4 regions of the Aerococcus sp. UMB1112A genome follow, and region 1 is predicted to be linked to each of the others. Evidence: predicted binding sites of a transcription regulator. Region 1 holds the regulator's gene; each other region holds the start of a gene.
What was found. The regulator Rex, encoded in region 1, represses fermentation and respiration genes when NADH is low (regulators of the CRP and FNR family bind a similar motif). The targets are predictions, from matches to a motif close to TTGTGAANTANTTCACAA.

Region 1 (4,561 bases):
ATTCCTGTCTACCAAGGAGAGGACTTAGATGACCAGGGCGTTGCCCTCACCATCAAGCACTTCCCAGGTGGTGGTGCACGGGAGAATGGCTTCGACCCTCACTATGAAGAAGGGAAGTTTAATGTTTACCCAACTCCTAATAGTTTAGAGACCTATCACTTACCACCCTTCAAGGCAGCTATTAAGCACCAACCAAGCTCGATCATGCCTTACTATGCGATTCCTAGCCAGGAAAAATCCAACCTGCCCCAAGAACCCTTCCAAGCAGGTTTTGAAGAGGATGTTGCTTTTGCTTACAACCGCCAATTCCTCCAAGAGCTCTTGCGTGATGACCTAGGCTTTAAGGGCTATATCAACTCAGATACAGGGGTCTTGGATGCTTGTGCCTGGGGTGTTGAAGACCTAACTAAGCCGGAGCGGGTAGCTAAGATGCTCAAGGCGGGGACGAATATTGTCTCGGGGACCACAGAGGTTGAAGCCTTTGAGGAAGCCATGACCCAGGGCTTGGTCGACGAAGAGACAGTGAATGCCCGTTTGGAAGGCACTTTGAAGGAGCTTTTTGCTCTCGGCTTATTCGAGAATCCTTACCAAGATATTGACCAGGCAGAAGCTATCACCAATACGGAAGATAGCCGCGAGATAGCCTATCAGGCCCACCAGGAATCGGTGGTTCTCTTGAAGAATGACCAAGAGCTCTTGCCTTTGACTGAGGACAAGTTAGCGGGCAAAAAAGTTTATGCGGAAATCTTTACCAAGGTCTATAATGAAGAGGAAATGGCCAGCCGCCGCAAGCAAGGAATCTTCGGTAATACCGATGAACTGAACCAAGAATTACCAGAGCAGATTCGCAAGGCCTTCCCACAGATTGACCTGGTGACGGACTACCACGAAGCGGATATTGCCTTACTCTTCTTAGAACCAATCTCGGGTTCTTACTTCGAAGCCACTTCAGGCTATCTGGACTTACAGATCCACCAAGCAACCAACGTGGACCTCGACCGGGTGAAGGCCATCCAAGCAGCGGTTGACCATACGATTATTAACGTTAACCTCGACTTGCCATTTATCTTGGAAAATGTTGAGCCTTTAGCTGATGCCTTAACTGCCAGCTTCAATAGCTTTATCCAGGCCATCATTGATGTCTATACAGGGGCCTGCCCTGCCAAGGGGAAATTGCCTCTAACCCTACCTGCCAATGATGACGTGATTGCGGTTAATGATGAAGGCATTTGTGCCTCACCAAATGATGTACCAGGCTACGATAAGGACAAGTATATGGACCGCGCTTATGCCTATCAAGATAGTGCGGGAAATAGCTACACTTATGGTTTCGGCTTAAGCTTAAATTAAAGTTTTAGATTTGCTCCAAAGTCGAAATCCTGGTAAAATATTCCTATTCTATTTTTCACAATTGAACAAACAGGGGGGATTCTAGTGAAAAAGATACCAAAGGCAACAGCTAAACGCTTATCAATCTACTATCGATGCTTGAAGAATTTCAAGGCAATGGGGATGGACCGTGTCTCTTCCGAACAGATTTCTGATGCGGTAAAAGTGGACAGTGCCACCATCCGACGTGATTTTTCTTATTTTGGGACTTTAGGCAAACGGGGCTATGGTTATGAAATTGATCATTTAATTGAATTTTTCAGCCGCCTACTGAGCCAAGACCAGCTCACCATGGTCGCTCTGATCGGTGTGGGGAATTTGGGGAATGCCTTAATTTCTTATAATTTTAAGCAGTCAAACAATGTTCATATTAATGCCGCTTTTGATATTGACCCAGATAAGGTGGGGAAGATTCATGAGGGGGTTCCGATTTATAGTATGGACGAGTTAGTTGACCAATTGGAAGCGCGCCAGATCGATATCGTGATCTTGGCCGTACCAGGTCAGGCTGCTCAGAGTGTGGTGCCACAGCTTGAAGAAGCTGGCGTCAAGGGTATTTTGAATTTTTCGGCCAGCCGACTTAATGTTCCTAAAGATATTTTTGTCCAAACAGTTGACTTAGCTAATGAATTACAAACGCTGATCTACTACGTGACCAACCACTAAGGAGAAAAACTTTCTAGCCTAAAACGATCAAAAAAGTGCCTCAAAGGAGCCAAGTAGCTCTCTTTGGGGCACTTTTTGATTAATGGCTTTTAAGCCGACTTATCTGGTTTATAGATTTTTGATTCTCTGGTAGGCTCGAATTAATTGGATACTTTGGAAGATATCGTGGCTTGCTAAGAGAATATTAATGAAGGGAAGGAAGGACCAACCGTTTTCACTGACCATTGAAATAGCCAGGGAGAGGAAGAGACCAGCCAGGATGATTTTTAGCACAATATTCATGACTAGTGATTGTAAAGACATAGCAACACTCCTTTTTAATCTTGCATCGTAATATGTAATGTAACGAAAATATAGCTAAAAGACAAGTGAGATCAGCTATTTTGGCGGAAAATTTAAAGAAAGGCTAAAAGGTCAAAAAAAGTCAACAAAAGACTTGCATTCTAAAATAAAATGTTTTAAGATAATAAATGTAAGTTAGCACTTGGAAGTTGTGAGTGCTAACGATAAAAAGTGAATTGTTTTTGGAACTGATGGAGGAATGTGAATTATGTTAAAACCTTTAAATGAACGTGTGATTGTTCAGCTTGAAGAACAAGAAGAAAAAACAACGTCTGGTATTATACTACCATCTGCAGCCCAAGAAAAATCCCAAGTGGGACGTGTTATTGCAGTTGCAGATGAAACAGAAGATTTCACAAGTCCAGTTAAGAAAGATGACCTTGTCTTATTTGAAAAATATGCCGGCAATGAAGTGGAATATGCTGGTGAAAAATACCTCATCTTAAAGGCGAAAGATATTGTCGCTGTCATTGAAGACTAGATCAAAAATTAAATTTAAAGATTGAATCATTACTTGTGTATCGAGAGGAGCATGAATTTTAATGGCAAAAGATATTAAATTTTCAGAAGATGCCCGTCAAGCTTTAGTGCGCGGTGTGGACAAGTTAGCGAATACGGTGAAGATTACCTTGGGGCCTAAGGGACGTAACGTTGTCCTCGAACAAAGCTATGGTTCACCATTGATCACTAATGATGGGGTAACCATTGCTAAAGATATCGAATTAGAAGACCACTTCGAAAACATGGGGGCTAAATTAGTCGCTGAAGTAGCTTCTAAGACCAATGATGTAGCTGGTGACGGAACCACTACTGCAACAATCCTAACCCAAGCGATTGTTCGTGAAGGCTTGAAGAATGTGACCGCTGGTGCTAACCCTGTCGGCGTTCGCCGCGGGATTGACGAAGCAATCCGGACAGCTGTTGAAGGCTTGAAGGAAAACTCTGTTCAAGTGGAATCTCAAGATGCCATTGCTAACGTTGCCGCTATCTCATCAGGTGACCAAGAAGTCGGCAAGCTAATTGCTGAAGCTATGGGCAAGGTTGGCGAAGATGGTGTGATTACCATTGAAGACTCTAAGTCTATCGATACGACCTTAGATGTGGTTGAAGGGATGGAATTCGACCGCGGTTACCTCTCCCAATATATGGTAACAGACAATGAAAAAATGGAAGCCAGCTTGGAAAATCCTTACATTCTCTTAACAGACCGTAAGATTTCAAATATCCAAGATATCCTTCCTCTTCTTGAACAAATCTTACAACAAGGTAGCCCACTGCTCTTAATTGCTGATGATGTAGATGGGGAAGCTCTCCCAACCCTAGTACTGAACAAATTACGCGGGACCATGAATGTGGTTGCTGTTAAAGCACCAGGTTTCGGCGACCGTCGTAAAGAAATGCTAGAAGACTTAGCTGTCTTAACGGGTGGTCAAGTGATCTCTGAAGATCTCGGCTTAGAATTGAAAGACGCAACCATCAACCATTTAGGTAAGGCTGGTAGCGTTACTGTAACCAAGGACCACACCACAGTTGTTGAAGGTGGCGGCAATAAGGAACAATTAGAACAACGTATTGCCTTAATCCGTAAACAAATCGAAGAAAGCACATCTGACTATGACCGTGAAAAACTCCAAGAACGCTTAGCTAAATTAGCTGGTGGGGTAGCCGTTGTTAAAGTCGGTGCCGCAACTGAATCTGAACAAAAAGAACGTAAACTCCGCATTGAAGATGCCTTGAATGCAACCCGTGCAGCAGTTGAAGAAGGTATCGTTGCTGGTGGGGGTACTGCTCTCATGAACGTTCAAGAAAAAGTTGAAAAAGCAACCGAAGAGCTGGAAGGTGACGCCGCAACAGGTGCTCGGATTGTAGCCCGCGCCTTGGAAGAACCTCTCCGCCAAATTGTTGAAAATGCTGGCTTAGAAGGCTCAGTTATTGTGGAACGCCTCCGTTCTAAAGACCTAGGTATTGGTTTCAATGCCCAAAACAATGAATGGGTAGATATGATTGAAGCTGGGATTGTTGACCCAACTAAGGTAACGCGTTCAGCCCTACAAAATGCTGGCTCAGTTGCAGGCCTTATCCTCTCAACAGAAAGTGTTGTTGCGGATAAACCAGAACTAGAAGCACCAGCAGTTGACCCAAGTGCTATGGCTGGTGGCATGTA
Region 2 (4,561 bases), on a different contig from region 1:
CCAGAGTTCAGGAGCCCGGGCAATATATTCTTGCTTGCCCACTTCAGCGATGGCATGGCGCTTGTCCGGATCCTTCACCCGAATAATTGAAGCCATCTGCATCCCCTCACTCGTTGCTGTCCGCATAGCCACTTCCGCCAATTGGTCAACAATCTCTTCAGGCACCGCTTGATCCTTGAACTCGCGAATCGTCCGGTGGTCCAACTGCTTATCTAGCCATTCATTTGCTGCACACATTACCGTCACTCCTTACTTCTGACTCGAAAGAATCCAATATCCTTTCTTGCGTTCAATTTCTTCCACTTGACCAAAGACTTCTTCCATCTTCTTCCGGGCGCTAAGAGCTCCTTGCTTCTTCTGGATCACTACCAGCAAGAGCCCGCCAGGCAAGAGCTGGTCATAGGCCCCTTCTAGGAACTGATGGACCACTTGCTTGCCGGCTCGGATAGGGGGATTCGTGAAGATCGCCGCAAAGCGCTCGTCTGTAATCTGGTCATAAGCTGACGACCGGCTGATGGCAACATTGGAGACCCCATTCAGGGCCGTATTCTCCTGAGCTAAGTCCAGGGCCCGTTCACTCACATCCACCATACGAATGGTGCGTTCAGGGTATAGACGCCCGAGCACCGTTCCTACTGGGCCATAGCCACAACCTAGGTCGAGGAAGGGACCCTCTGGAAAGTCTAAATGAGCGGTAGTCTCTAATAGCAAGCGTGAACCAAAATCTAAGCGGTCTCGCGAAAAGACTCCACTATCCGTGGTAAAACGAAAGCTCTCCCCAAAAAGCTCCGTCTCATAGGTCTTGAGATCATGAGCCAAGTCACGATTGTCGTCAAAATATTGGTGTGCCATAAGCCAACTCCTTCACTTTTTTCAATTTTATCTTACTAATTATAAGTTTAAATAGCAAGAAAAAACTGTTCTGGCTGACTTCTCCGTCAGCAAAACTTGTCCATAAGAAAAGAGCCCAGTAAGCCGGGCTCTTTATGGTAAAAACTTTTGTAAAAGCTTAGACGACTAACAGATCGCAAACTTTTATTTTCTATTAATAGATGTCTGAAACTTTTCTCTCTTGGTCAATCACAATGTAAAGGTGGCCATTTTCTCCAACTTTAGAAGACATATATTTATTTTCCAAACCGTCTTCATCAACAGGTTCAAAGGGGAAATAAATTTCGCTCTCTTGACCGTCTGACCAAGATAAGGTTACCCATTCAATTCCTCGGTTACGAGTAATGGTTTCAAACATCCCAGTTTCAAGGCCACCTTGGTCAATGGAATCGGATTGGAAAGTATCAGCATCTGGTAAAATTTCCACTTTAAGACTTTCTGCTGGATTAATTTCAAGGATTTCGCCACCGTTGATCCGGCCTAAACTATTCGAAACACGTTTGATCCATAAGTCTCCGATGTGTTCAGCTGAAACTTCCCACTCGCCACCGTTACGGAAATGAAACTTAAATACTTCTGCCTTTCTCATATCTATACCACCTTTTCAATTTTTGTGAATTTTTTCACTACAATTAGTATATAGGAAAAACGATCAAAAATCGAGTATAAAGTCATATTTTATGAAAAAAGATTTTAGGAGCGCTTTCAATAATTGTTCGGAAAGTTTCTTTACACAAAAAGTGGCTAGAAACAAAGCTCCAGCCACTCTTAAAGAAGTCAAAGGAATTTTCTTAAAGGGTCGCCCCTTTTAATCTTTCAGGTCAATGACCATCCGGCCGCGAATTTGGCCTTTTTCCATTTCGTCGAAGATGTCGTTGATGTCTTCCATAGGGCGCATGTGAACTTGGGGAACAACCTTGCCTTCTGCGCCGAATTGGAAGGCTTCAGCCAGGTCTTCTCGAGTACCGACTAGGGAACCAACGACCCGGATACCATCCAAGACCAAACGAGGAATGGAGAGGTCCATGGTGTCGACAGGTAAACCAACTGCCACAACCGTTCCCCCAGCCCGGACCGCATTAACAGCTGAGTCGAAGGCTGCTTTGTTAACGGCTGTCACCACTGCGCCGTGAGCGCCACCGGTTTTTTCTTGGACGATCTTAGCCACGTCATCTGTCTCTGGGTTCAAGCAGATATCAGCTCCAAATTGCTTGGCAAAATCTAATTGGCCTGGGTTAATGTCAACCGCCGCGACCTTCATATTGAAGACATTCTTGGCGTATTGGAGGGCTAGGTTGCCGAGACCGCCCAAACCAAAGAGGACCAGCCATTGCCCCGCACGAACTTGGGATTCTTTGAGGGCCTTATAGGTTGTCACCCCAGCACAGGTAATCGAAGAGGCCTCCGCTGAACCTAAGCCTTCTGGTACTTTAACCGCATAGTCAGCTGTGACGATACATTCTTGGGCCATGCCCCCATCAGCCGTATAGCCAGCATTCTTCACCTGGCGGCAAAGGGTTTCTCGACCGGAGATGCAGTATTCACAGTGCCCGCAGCCTTCGAAGAACCAAGCCACACTCGCTCGGTCGCCTACCTTTAAGGAAGTGACTCCTGGGCCAACTTCCTTCACGACGCCAATTCCTTCATGGCCTAGGACGACACCCGAAACATCGCCGAAATCAGCATTCTTCACATGTAAGTCGGTATGGCAAACCCCGCAACACTCCATATCGAGCAGGGCTTCCCCATATTCTAGAGGTCTGAGCTCTTTATCAACAACTTTAGCTTTATGGTCTTCGGTTGCAACAATTGCTTTCATACTTTCTTCCTCCTTTAATTGCTTAAGACAATTATAAGCAAATCTTGTGAATGAGTGAACACTCTCTATTCAATTGATGAATGAAACTTTATTCCGATGACCACATTTGCATAGTCCCTAATTTTTTCGCATTTAATTCGGCATACCTAAAAATAACTTCTTGCATCGCTTAAAGATAAGCGTATGATATATATGAATGCAAAATCATTTAGTATAGAAAGTGGTGTTCGCTTTGTCAAAAGAAAGTCCCAACCATCATTTATTCGAGCATGCCAATGGCCCTTCCCTAGAAGAGATCAACGGCAGTATCAGCGTCCCCCAAGGCAAGGGCTTCTGGCGCACCCTACTCGCCTATTCCGGCCCCGGTGCCTTAGTCGCTGTGGGTTATATGGATCCGGGCAACTGGTCCACTTCCATTACCGGTGGGCAAAACTTCGGCTACTTGCTCATGTCAGTTATCCTCATGTCCAGCCTGATCGCCATGCTCCTCCAGTACATGGCAGCCAAGCTCGGCATCGTCACCCAAATGGACCTGGCCCAAGCCATCCGCGCCCGAACCTCCCGCCCTTTAGGCTTCATTCTCTGGATCATCACGGAACTTGCGATTATGGCAACCGATGTGGCAGAAGTCATCGGGGCAGCCATTGCCCTCTACCTCCTCTTCCATATCCCCATGTTCCTAGCTGTCCTGATCACAGTCTTCGACGTCCTCCTGCTCTTACTCCTCAGCAAGGTCGGCTTCCGTAAGATCGAAGCCTTGGTCGTCTGCTTAATCTTTGTGATCTTATTTATCTTCGTCTACCAAGTCGCCCTCTCTAAACCTGACTGGGCGGCGCTCTTGGAAGGCTTCATCCCAACTGGTAAAAGTTTCGCCAGAGAACCTGAAATTGGCGGCCAGACGCCCTTAACCGGCGCCCTTGGAATCATCGGGGCTACCGTGATGCCCCATAACCTCTACCTCCACTCTGCTGTCTCCCAAACCCGGCAGATTGACCACCAAAAGCCCCAAGCCATCCAATCGGCGATCCGTTTCACTACTTGGGACTCCAATATCCAATTAACCCTGGCTTTCTTTGTTAATGCCTTACTCCTCATCATGGGGGTTGCAGTCTTTAAGACTGGCACGGTCACTGACCCCTCCTTCTTCGGCCTTTACCAGGCCCTCTCCCAACCGGACGCTATGGCAACGGGACCCCTGGCGGCTGTTGCGCGGACGGGCCTCCTCTCTACCCTCTTTGCCCTGGCCCTCTTAGCCTCTGGACAGAATTCAACCATCACTGGGACTCTCACTGGCCAAGTTATCATGGAAGGCTTTATCCATATGCGGATGCCAATCTGGGCCCGTCGTTTAACCACCCGCTTGCTCTCTGTGATTCCGGTCATTATCTGTGTCTGGGTGACCCAGGGCCAGTCCACGGTTGAAGAGCACACTGCCTTGAATAATCTCATGAATAATTCCCAAGTCTTTTTAGCCTTCGCCCTCCCCTTCTCCATCGTCCCCTTGCTCATGATGACTAACAATAAGCTGGAGATGAAGGGACGCTTTAAAAACTCCCTAATTATCAGCGGGCTAGGCTGGCTGTCCGTTGTGAGCTTGACCTATCTCAACTTAATCGGCCTGCCCCAACAATTCGAAGCCTTCTTAGGTGACCAAGCCAGCGCCACAGCCATCTCCTGGTCCCACCAAGTCGCTTACCTCGTCATTGTCCTTGTTCTCGCCTTGCTTGCCTGGACTATCATCGGCATCCACCAAGGAGAAAAACGCCTCCAAGCCAAACACCAAAGTTTATTGCCTGCTAGTCATGAAAGGATGACCAACCATGAATAAGATGACCTTTGACCGTATCCTCG
Region 3 (4,561 bases), on a different contig from region 1:
TCTTAAACTATGGCCAAGTCGAAGCGGTTGGAAAGCATGATGAGCTACTTGCTCAGAGTCCTAGCTATTATGCCATGGCCAAGTCACAAAAATTAGTAGAAGGAGGCGAGTCCCTTGCTTAGGTCTTTACGTGCACTTCTATCTTATTTAAGGCAGGAGAGCTTAAGCTTAGTCTTTATTCTTATTTTGGCTAGCCTATCCGTAGCCTGCCAAATTTTGATTCCGATTCAAATCGGTGAAGCGGTCAACCAGGTCCTCGGCAGGGGGCAAGTCTATTTTTCTGGCTTATACCAGCAGCTGGCTTATCTCTTGGTCAGTGCCGGTCTCGCCGCCCTCTTTATGTGGGGGCAAAACCGACTGATTAACCAGCTGAGCTACCGACTTATGGGCCGTTTGCGGATTGATCTTTTTAAAAAGCTGCAAAAATTGCCCTTGAATTTTATCGCCCAGCATGCCCATGGTGACCTAGTCAGCCGAGCGATTAATGACGTGGATTTGGTGGGAAATGGTTTGGTCCAAAGTTTTACCAATTTTTTCTCCGGTCTAGCAATGATTATAGGGGTACTAGTAATGATGCTGTCTATCCATGTTCGCACAGCTTTAATTGTCATTGTTCTGACACCTTTGTCGATTGCGGTGTCCAGTTTTATCGCCAACCGCACCTATCGCTTTTTTCAGACCCAGTTAGCTTTGCGCGGCCAGCTCCATGCCTATACAGAGGAGCTCGCAGCTAACCAGCTGCTCGTCAAGAGCTTTCAGTATGAAGGCCAGGCGGAGGAAAACTTTAGTCAGCTCAACCAAGAACTCCACGAATCCGGCATTTGGTCCCAGTTTTACGGTGCCCTAGTCAATCCTTCAGCCCGAGTGGTCAATAGCTTAGTTTATGGGGCAGTCGGGCTCTACGGTGCTTTTGCAGTTGTTTCCGGTCAACTATCGGTGGGGATCTTTTCCAGTTTCCTCGCCTATGCTAACCAATACAGTAAGCCTTTTAATGATATATCCGCGGTGGTGAATGAGATGCAGACAGCTCTCGCTGCTAATGAGCGAATTTTTGACTTGCTGGGAGAAGAAGAGGCCGGCAATTCTTACCAAGTTGCTCAGATCCCTACTTTTAAAGGGCAGCTTAGCTTTGACCAGGTCGCTTTTTCTTATCAGAAAGAGCATCCATTGATTGAAGACTTCTCCTTAGAAGTTCAAGCAGGGCAAACAGTTGCTATTGTCGGACCAACCGGAGCAGGCAAGTCAACCTTGATTAATCTCTTGATGCGCTTCTATGAGCTCGATAGTGGGCGTATCCTAATTGATGGGGTGGATAGCCGCCAGCTGGACAAGAACTATCTGAGACAGCTCTTCGGAATGGCCCTGCAAGATTCCTGGCTATTTGAAGGGACCATCTACGACAATATTGCTTACGGCAAGCCTGACGCGACTTATGAAGAAGTGATTGCAGCAAGTAAAAAAGCTCGCCTCCACCCCCTTGTCCAACAGATGGACCAGGGCTATGACAGTCCCGTCCAAGTCGCTGGAGCTAACCTATCTTCTGGCCAGCAGCAACTAATCTGTATTGCCCGCATCCTGCTGACGGACTTTAAGATGCTTATACTCGATGAAGCAACGAGTTCCATCGACAGCTTAACGGAAGCCTTGGTCCAAGAAGCTTTTGACCAGATGATGCAAGGGCGGACAAGTTTTGTTGTCGCCCACCGCCTATCCACCATTCAGAATGCCGACGTGATTCTCGTCCTTGACCAGGGGCAAATCGTTGAACAAGGTAAGCATGAGGATTTACTCGCCCGCCAAGGCTTCTATTATCAGCTCTATAATAGTCAGTTTAGCCATTTCAGTAAAGAATAGAACAGACAAAAAGCCAGGTCAATCAGCTTATAGGAAGTGATTGACCTGGCTTTTGTTATAGCTTCTAAAAGCTTACAGATTATTTCTCTAGGATAGTTTTGTTAACAACATTAAGGTCTTCATCTAAATCGTAAACGATAGGTTCACCAGTTGCAATTTCAACTGAAGGAATATCTTCGTCAGAGATGTTTTCTAGGTATTTCGTAATGGAACGGAGGCTATTGCCGTGTGCCACAACTAAAACATTTTTGCCTTGTTTTAATTCAGGAGCAATGTGGTCTTCCCAGTAAGGTAGGGTACGGGCTAGGGTATCTTTTAAGCATTCGCCAGCAAGCAGACGGTTTTGGTCTAAGTCAGCATAGCGTGGATCATCGATGCCTTCTTCAGCTAATGGTGGGCGAACATCGAAGGAACGACGCCAAATGTGGACTTGTTCATCCCCATATTTTTCAGCAGTTTCAGCTTTATTTAAGCCTTGTAAGCCTCCATAATGACGTTCGTTTAAGCGCCAGTTTTTGTTGACGGGTAAGTAGAGACGATCCATTTGGTCTAAGACATTATAAGTCGTTTGGATGGCACGTGATAACATGGAAGTATGAACCGTGTCGAATTCAATACCAGCTTCTTTAAGGTCTTGACCAGCCTTTTGAGCTTCTTTAACCCCTTTTTCTGAGAGGCGAGGGTCTAACCAACCTGTGAAAACATTGGCTAAGTTTAATTCACTTTCGCCGTGACGGATGAAAACTAATTTCATTATAAAATTCCTCCTAAAAATAATTAATGAACAAGCATTATTATTCACCAAAGCAAGTTTTGCTTTGCTATCCTATATTTTACGCTATTTGCCGATGAGGGGCAAATGCTTTTGCAAATATCCATTAATTAAAAGCGCTTCCATAAAATATTATTAAATTTTAATAAATTTCCACGTGAAAAGTGTAGCAATCTGTTTGGTAAGCTGTTATAATTAGAGACAGATCTGTTATATTGTGAAATAAATTACAAAAGGAGATGAATTTATAATGGATACGACTAAAGCATGGAAAGGCTTCACTGGTAAGAAATGGCAGGAAGAAGTTAATGTTCGCGATTTTATCCAAAATAACTATACAGAATATACGGGTGACTCTTCATTCCTAGAAGGGCCAACTGAAAATACTACTGAATTATGGGATCAAGTGATGGACTTAACCAAACAAGAACGAGAAAATGGTGGTGTTCTTGATATGGATACCAAGATTGTATCAACTATCACCTCTCATGATGCAGGGTATCTTGATAAAGATAAAGAAAAAATCGTTGGGGTTCAAACTGATGAACCGTTTAAACGTTCCTTACAGCCATTCGGTGGTATTCGGATGAGTGAACAAGCTGCTAAATCTTATGGCTATGAAGTTGACTCTGAAATTTCTCATATCTTCCGTGATTGGCGTAAGACCCACAACCAAGGGGTATTCGATGCTTACACACCTGAAATGCGTAAAGCTCGTCACAACAAGATCATCACTGGTTTGCCAGATGCTTATGGTCGTGGTCGGATCATCGGTGACTACCGTCGTGTTGCCCTATACGGTATTGACTTCTTAATGGATGAAAAATTACAAGAATTCAACGATGGTGATGGCATGGATATGTCACAAGATGTTATCCAACACCGTGAAGAGTTATCTGACCAATACCGTGCTTTAATTGAATTAAAAGAACTTGGTAAGACATATGGCTTTGACTTAAGCCGTCCTGCAGAAAATGCTCACGAAGCTATCCAATGGTTATACCTAGCTTACCTAGCTGCCGTTAAGCAACAAAATGGGGCTGCAATGTCATTCGGACGTACATCTACCTTCTTGGATATCTATATCCAACGTGACCTTGAAAACGGAACTTTAACTGAAGTTGAAGCGCAAGAACTCATCGACCACTTAATCATGAAATTGCGTATCGTTAAATTTGCACGTACCCCTGAATATAATGAACTCTTCTCTGGGGACCCAACTTGGGTAACTGAATCGATTGCAGGTATGGGCTTAGATGGACGCTCCTTAGTAACTAAGAACAGCTTCCGTTACCTACAAACCTTGAAGAACATGGGTACAGCTCCAGAACCAAACTTAACTGTTCTTTGGTCTAAAGACTTACCAGAAGGCTTCAAGGAATTCTGTGCGGAAATTTCAATTAAGACCAGCTCTATCCAATACGAAAACGACGAAGTTATGCGCCCACAATACGGTGATGACTATGGTATTGCCTGCTGCGTGTCTGCTATGGAAATCGGTAAACAAATGCAGTTCTTCGGTGCCCGTGCTAACTTAGCTAAGACTTTACTTTATGCTATTAACGGTGGGGTAGACGAAATTTCTAAAGTACAAGTTGGCCCTCGTTATCAACCAATTGATAGTGAATATCTCGATTACGATGAAGTTATTGACAAGTTCGATGATATGATGGACTGGATCTGTAAACTTTATGTGAATACTTTAAATGTTATCCACTACATGCATGACAAGTATTCTTATGAAAGTCTTGAAATGGCTCTCCATGATTCTCATGTTAAACGGACCATGGCAACTGGTATTGCTGGTTTCTCCGTAGCGGTTGACTCACTTTCAGCAATTAAATATGCAAAAGTTAAACCAATCCGTGATGAAAATGGGGTAGCTGTTGACTTCGAAATTGAAGGCGACTATCCAAAATATGGTAACAACGATGA
Region 4 (4,561 bases), on a different contig from region 1:
CCTTTTCTTGTATCGAAGTGAAGTGATTCTTAAACAGTCTATATTTTGTTATTTCATTAAACGGCCGTATAACCGCCATCGACCTTGATGTCGGTCCCTGAGATAAAGGACGCATCGTCAGAAGCGAGGAAGAGGATAGCAGCAGAAACTTCATCGACTTCTCCCATGCGGTTAATCGGATGCAAGCTCGCTAATTTTTCACGAATTTCGGGAGCAACGGTTTCTGTCAGAGGTGTATTGATATAACCAGGGCAGACCATGTTGCAGCGGATCCCTTCTTCCAAGTAATCGGTTCCCACCTGCTTGGTCAACATTTGGATACCGCCCTTAGTGGTGGCGTAGGCCGTTAAGCCTTGACGTGCCACGTGGGAGTGAATGGAGCCAATATTAACGATAGCACCCCCGCCACCTTGGCTTAGAAATTGTTCGACAGCAAATTTATTCGCGTAGAAGGCCCCATCGAGGTTAATGGCCCGCACTTTTTTGTAATCTTCGACTGAGAGGTCGGCAATCTTCGCTTCAATATTAATTCCCGCATTGGCTACCATGACATCTAGCTTGCCGAAGTGGTCAACAGTCTTTTGAATTAATTCGCGGTTGTCAGTCTCTTGGCCAGAGTCAGCTTGGATAAAAATAGCCTCGCCCCCAGCTGCCTGGATCTCGTCAACAACGCGCTGGCCTTCTTTTTCATTAATATCAGCCACAACGACTTTAGCAGATTCGGCAGCGAAAGACTTGGCAGCATCTTCACCAATACCAGAGGCTGCCCCGGTAACGATAACCACTTTATCAACAAAACGATTATAAGACATCAAACATTCCTCCTTAGTTTACATAGGATAATTTCATTCTTACATCCTACATTTCCACCATAAAATAAAGGCTTACAATTGTAAAATATTTTTAATCCGAAATATCTTACACCTATATACCAAAAAGCGATCAAGCAAGTTTGAAAAAAACTAGCTGCCTCTGTTAGCGAGTGAGTTGCCGGTACTTGCGAGTGAGGACTCTGTTAGCAACTAGGAAGCCGATAACTTGTAAATCAGGCCTCCATTAGCAAGTAGGCTGTCGGCAACTTGCGAATGCGGCTTCCATTAACAAGTTGAACCTCTACTAGGCAAGCTCCCACACCCTCACCATAAAGAAAACAAGCTAGCCAGGGTCTGGCTAGCTTGTTGATCCTTCATCCTTAAAATTCTTCTCCCAATACAAATGAGTTCTCGTCGAGGGAGAAGGGGTTGTCTTGGTTGATGTGGTCGTAGTAGAGGATGCCGTTGAGGTGGTCGATTTCGTGTTGGAGGACGATGGCGGGGTAGCCTTTGAAGCGTTTTTTGTGCTCATTGCCTTCCAAGTCTTGGTAGCGGAGGGTGATGCGCGCATAGCGAGGCACATAGCCAGGGACGTCTTGGTCGACGGACAGGCAGCCTTCGCCGCTCGGTAGGGCCACTTTTTCTAGGGAGTGGCTGAGGATGCGCGGGTTGCAGACGACTTCTTCCATTATAATCTTGCCGTCTGGGTCTTCCAGGTCAGGGATCAGGACGGCGGTCATTTGCTTGGAGACATTGACTTGGGGAGCAGCCAGGCCTACGCCTGCACGGAGGCCGTACTTTTCAGCGATTTCTTCATCTTGGCTGTTGTGCAGGTAGTCCATTAAGTCTTGGGCGAAGGCGCGGTCCTCGTCAGTCAGAGGGAAGGTCACTTTCTCAGCGGTTTTGCGCAGGGTGGGGTGGCCGTCCCGGATAATATCATCCATTGTAATCATATTGATATAACATCCTTTCTAGTCTAGTAAATGTCTTCCCCTCATTATACCGTTAAAGCCGGGAAATGTTTAGCGCTTTTGCTTAATATTTAAGGCGAAAAAAACAGCTCGCGAAAAAGCTTTCAAAGGATTAGGCCGTGTAAACGCTTAAAACAGGCTACTTTGCTCCTTGTCCTAGATGAGACTATAACAGATGATCCAAAATGATTGGTACAGTTAAATGATTTAATTTACGAATAAGAACAAAAATCGCATTTAAAGGCCTGAGATCATAGGCTTGTCATAAGAACAAACTTTGTGAAAAAAGGCTCAAAGTATAGAAAAGACAGCCTTTTCATTAATTTTTCTGTACTATAAAAGAACTTTTGCTTGGACAAGCTATAAGACTTGCTTTTTATACGCTAAAATGATACTTTATAACAGAGGGCTGCATTTAATTGATACAGAATTGAATGCACTTGATTTATTACTGAAAGAATTTCAATTATAAGAGAGGAATGATTATAAATGGCTAAACAACCAGTAGATTATGCTGCGCAGTTGGAAGCAATTGACGAGCTTTTCCCAATGGTTCGTATCTTAGACGAAGAAGGGAAAGTCGTTAATGAAGAGATTATGCCTGATTTATCAGACGATGAATTAGTTGAATTAATGAAACGGATGGTGTTCTCTCGGACGCTTCACGAACGTTCTATGGCTCTCGCTAAGCAAGGACGTTTAGGTTTCTACGCACCTACCTATGGGCAAGAAGCTTCCCAAATGGCGAGCTCTTATGCTTTCGAAGAAGGTGACTGGTTATTCCCAGGCTATCGTGACGTTCCTCAATTAATCGCTAAAGGCTTGCCTATCTACAAGGGCTTCCTCTGGTCACGTGGACACGTTGAAGGGAACGACTACCCTGAAGACCTACATGCGATGCCACCACAAATCATTATCGGTGCTCAATTAATCCAAGCTATGGGTAATGCTGTTGGCCAAAAATTAAATGGTTCCGACAATGTGACTTATGTCTACACTGGTGACGGTGGTTCATCCCAAGGTGACTCTTATGAAGGCTGGAACTATGCAAGCCGCTACAAAGCACCAATCGTATTCTTCATCCAAAACAACGGTTTCGCAATCTCAACCCCACGCGAAAAACAATCCGCTGCTAAGACCTTAGCTCAAAAAGCTGTGGCAGCAGGTATCCCAGGGGTACAAGTTGACGGTAACGACGCCCTAGCTGTTTACGCTGTAGCTAAACAAGCACGTGAATATGCCGCTGCTGGTAATGGTCCTGTCTTGATTGAAACCATCACCAACCGTTTAGGTGCTCACTCAACATCAGGTGACAACCCTAAACTTTACCGGACTGATGAAGATATCGAACTATGGACCGGCCGTGAACCTCTCTTACGTATGCGTAAGTTCATGGAAGACAAGGGTCTATGGAATGAAGACATGGAAACTGAATATGTTGACCAAGTGAAAGAAGAAATCAAAGAAGCGATTCAAAAGGCAGAAGCTGCCCCACAACAAAAAGTTTCTGATTTCTTGAAGAACATGTTCGAAAACCCTGGTCAAAACATTAAAGAACAAATCGAACAATATGAAGCAAAGGAGAGTGAATAAGCATGGCTAAAAAGAACAACCGCAACAAAACAATGGTTGAAGCCGTTACAGAAGCGTTAGACCAAGAAATGGCACGCGATGAAAAAGTCTTAATCTTTGGTGAAGATGTGGGTAAAAACGGCGGTGTATTCCGTGCCACCACAGGCTTATACGACAAGTATGGTGAAGACCGTGTCAGCGATACACCTCTATCCGAATCAGGTATTGGTGGTTTAGCCATTGGTTTAGCTCTTCAAGGCTTCCGTCCTGTTATGGAAATCCAATTCTTCGGTTTCGTATTCGAAGTTATGGACTCCATCTCTGGTCAAATGGCACGTACCCGTTACCGTATGGGTAGCACCCGCCATATGCCTATTACCGTTCGTTCACCATTCGGCGGGGGCGTTCACACACCTGAAATGCACGCGGACTCCCTTGAAGGCTTAATGGCCCAATCTCCAGGTCTTAAAGTGGTTATCCCATCAAGCCCATACGAAGCAAAAGGTCTCTTGACCGCTTCTATCCGCGACAATGACCCAGTTGTCTTCTTAGAACACATGAAACTTTACCGGTCATTCCGTGAAGAAGTTCCAGAAGAACAATATGAAATTGAATTGAACAAGGCCAATGTTGCCCGCGAAGGTAATGATGTGACTGTCATTGCTTACGGCTACATGGTGCGTGAAGCATTGAAGGCTGCTGAAGCCCTTGAAAAAGACGGCATCTCAGCTGAAGTTATCGACTTACGTACCGTTCAACCTCTAGATATGGAAACCATCGGGGCTTCTGTTGACAAGACAGGCCGTGTGGTAATGGTTCAAGAAGCTCAACGTCAAGCAGGCGTGGGTAACCAAGTGATTGCTGAAATTTCACAACGCAATATCTTGAGCTTAGAAGCACCTATCCAATTCGTATCTGCTGCAGATACTGTCTTCCCATTTGGTTTAGCTGAAAACGTTTGGTTACCAAATGCTGAAGATATCCAAGAAGCAGTGAAGAAAGCAACTGAATTCTAATTGATTAAGGACGCTTGGTAGCGGTTAGGGCAACTTAACCGCTCTGAGCTTTATCATTTCAGGATAGTTTAGACAGGTATTGAGAGATAGAAGGGAAGAACTCAAACTATGGCTTACATTTTTAATATGCCCGATGTCGGCGAAGGTATGGCAGAAGGCGAAATCGTTGCATGGGACGTCAAAGTCGGCG

Region 2: a site for Rex is predicted at 2,755-2,772, ahead of adhP (alcohol dehydrogenase AdhP). Genes of this name have one in related genera too.
Region 3: a site for Rex is predicted at 2,842-2,859, ahead of pflB (formate C-acetyltransferase). Genes of this name have one in related genera too.
Region 4: a site for Rex is predicted at 2,061-2,078, ahead of pdhA (pyruvate dehydrogenase (acetyl-transferring) E1 component subunit alpha). Genes of this name have one in related genera too.

Annotation. Positions count from the first base shown of each region.
Region 1 is NZ_JASPDS010000022.1:6,386-10,946, forward strand. It holds gene QP860_RS09235 (glycoside hydrolase family 3 protein) at 1-1,350, shown strand, start outside; gene QP860_RS09240 (redox-sensing transcriptional repressor Rex) at 1,429-2,055, shown strand; gene QP860_RS09245 (hypothetical protein) at 2,164-2,358, opposite strand; gene QP860_RS09250 (co-chaperone GroES) at 2,606-2,878, shown strand; gene groL (chaperonin GroEL) at 2,940-4,561, shown strand, end outside.
Region 2 is NZ_JASPDS010000015.1:36,466-41,026, forward strand. It holds gene QP860_RS08325 (nitroreductase family protein) at 1-237, opposite strand, end outside; gene QP860_RS08330 (class I SAM-dependent methyltransferase) at 250-852, opposite strand; gene QP860_RS08335 (hypothetical protein) at 1,046-1,480, opposite strand; gene adhP (alcohol dehydrogenase AdhP) at 1,700-2,710, opposite strand; gene QP860_RS08345 (Nramp family divalent metal transporter) at 2,931-4,538, shown strand; gene QP860_RS08350 (universal stress protein) at 4,531-4,561, shown strand, end outside.
Region 3 is NZ_JASPDS010000002.1:163,290-167,850, reverse strand. It holds gene QP860_RS01965 (ABC transporter ATP-binding protein) at 1-122, shown strand, start outside; gene QP860_RS01960 (ABC transporter ATP-binding protein) at 115-1,854, shown strand; gene gpmA (2,3-diphosphoglycerate-dependent phosphoglycerate mutase) at 1,934-2,611, opposite strand; gene pflB (formate C-acetyltransferase) at 2,877-4,561, shown strand, end outside.
Region 4 is NZ_JASPDS010000016.1:2,202-6,762, forward strand. It holds gene QP860_RS08410 (SDR family NAD(P)-dependent oxidoreductase) at 57-812, opposite strand; gene def (peptide deformylase) at 1,193-1,765, opposite strand; gene pdhA (pyruvate dehydrogenase (acetyl-transferring) E1 component subunit alpha) at 2,273-3,376, shown strand; gene QP860_RS08425 (alpha-ketoacid dehydrogenase subunit beta) at 3,379-4,371, shown strand; gene QP860_RS08430 (dihydrolipoyllysine-residue acetyltransferase) at 4,480-4,561, shown strand, end outside.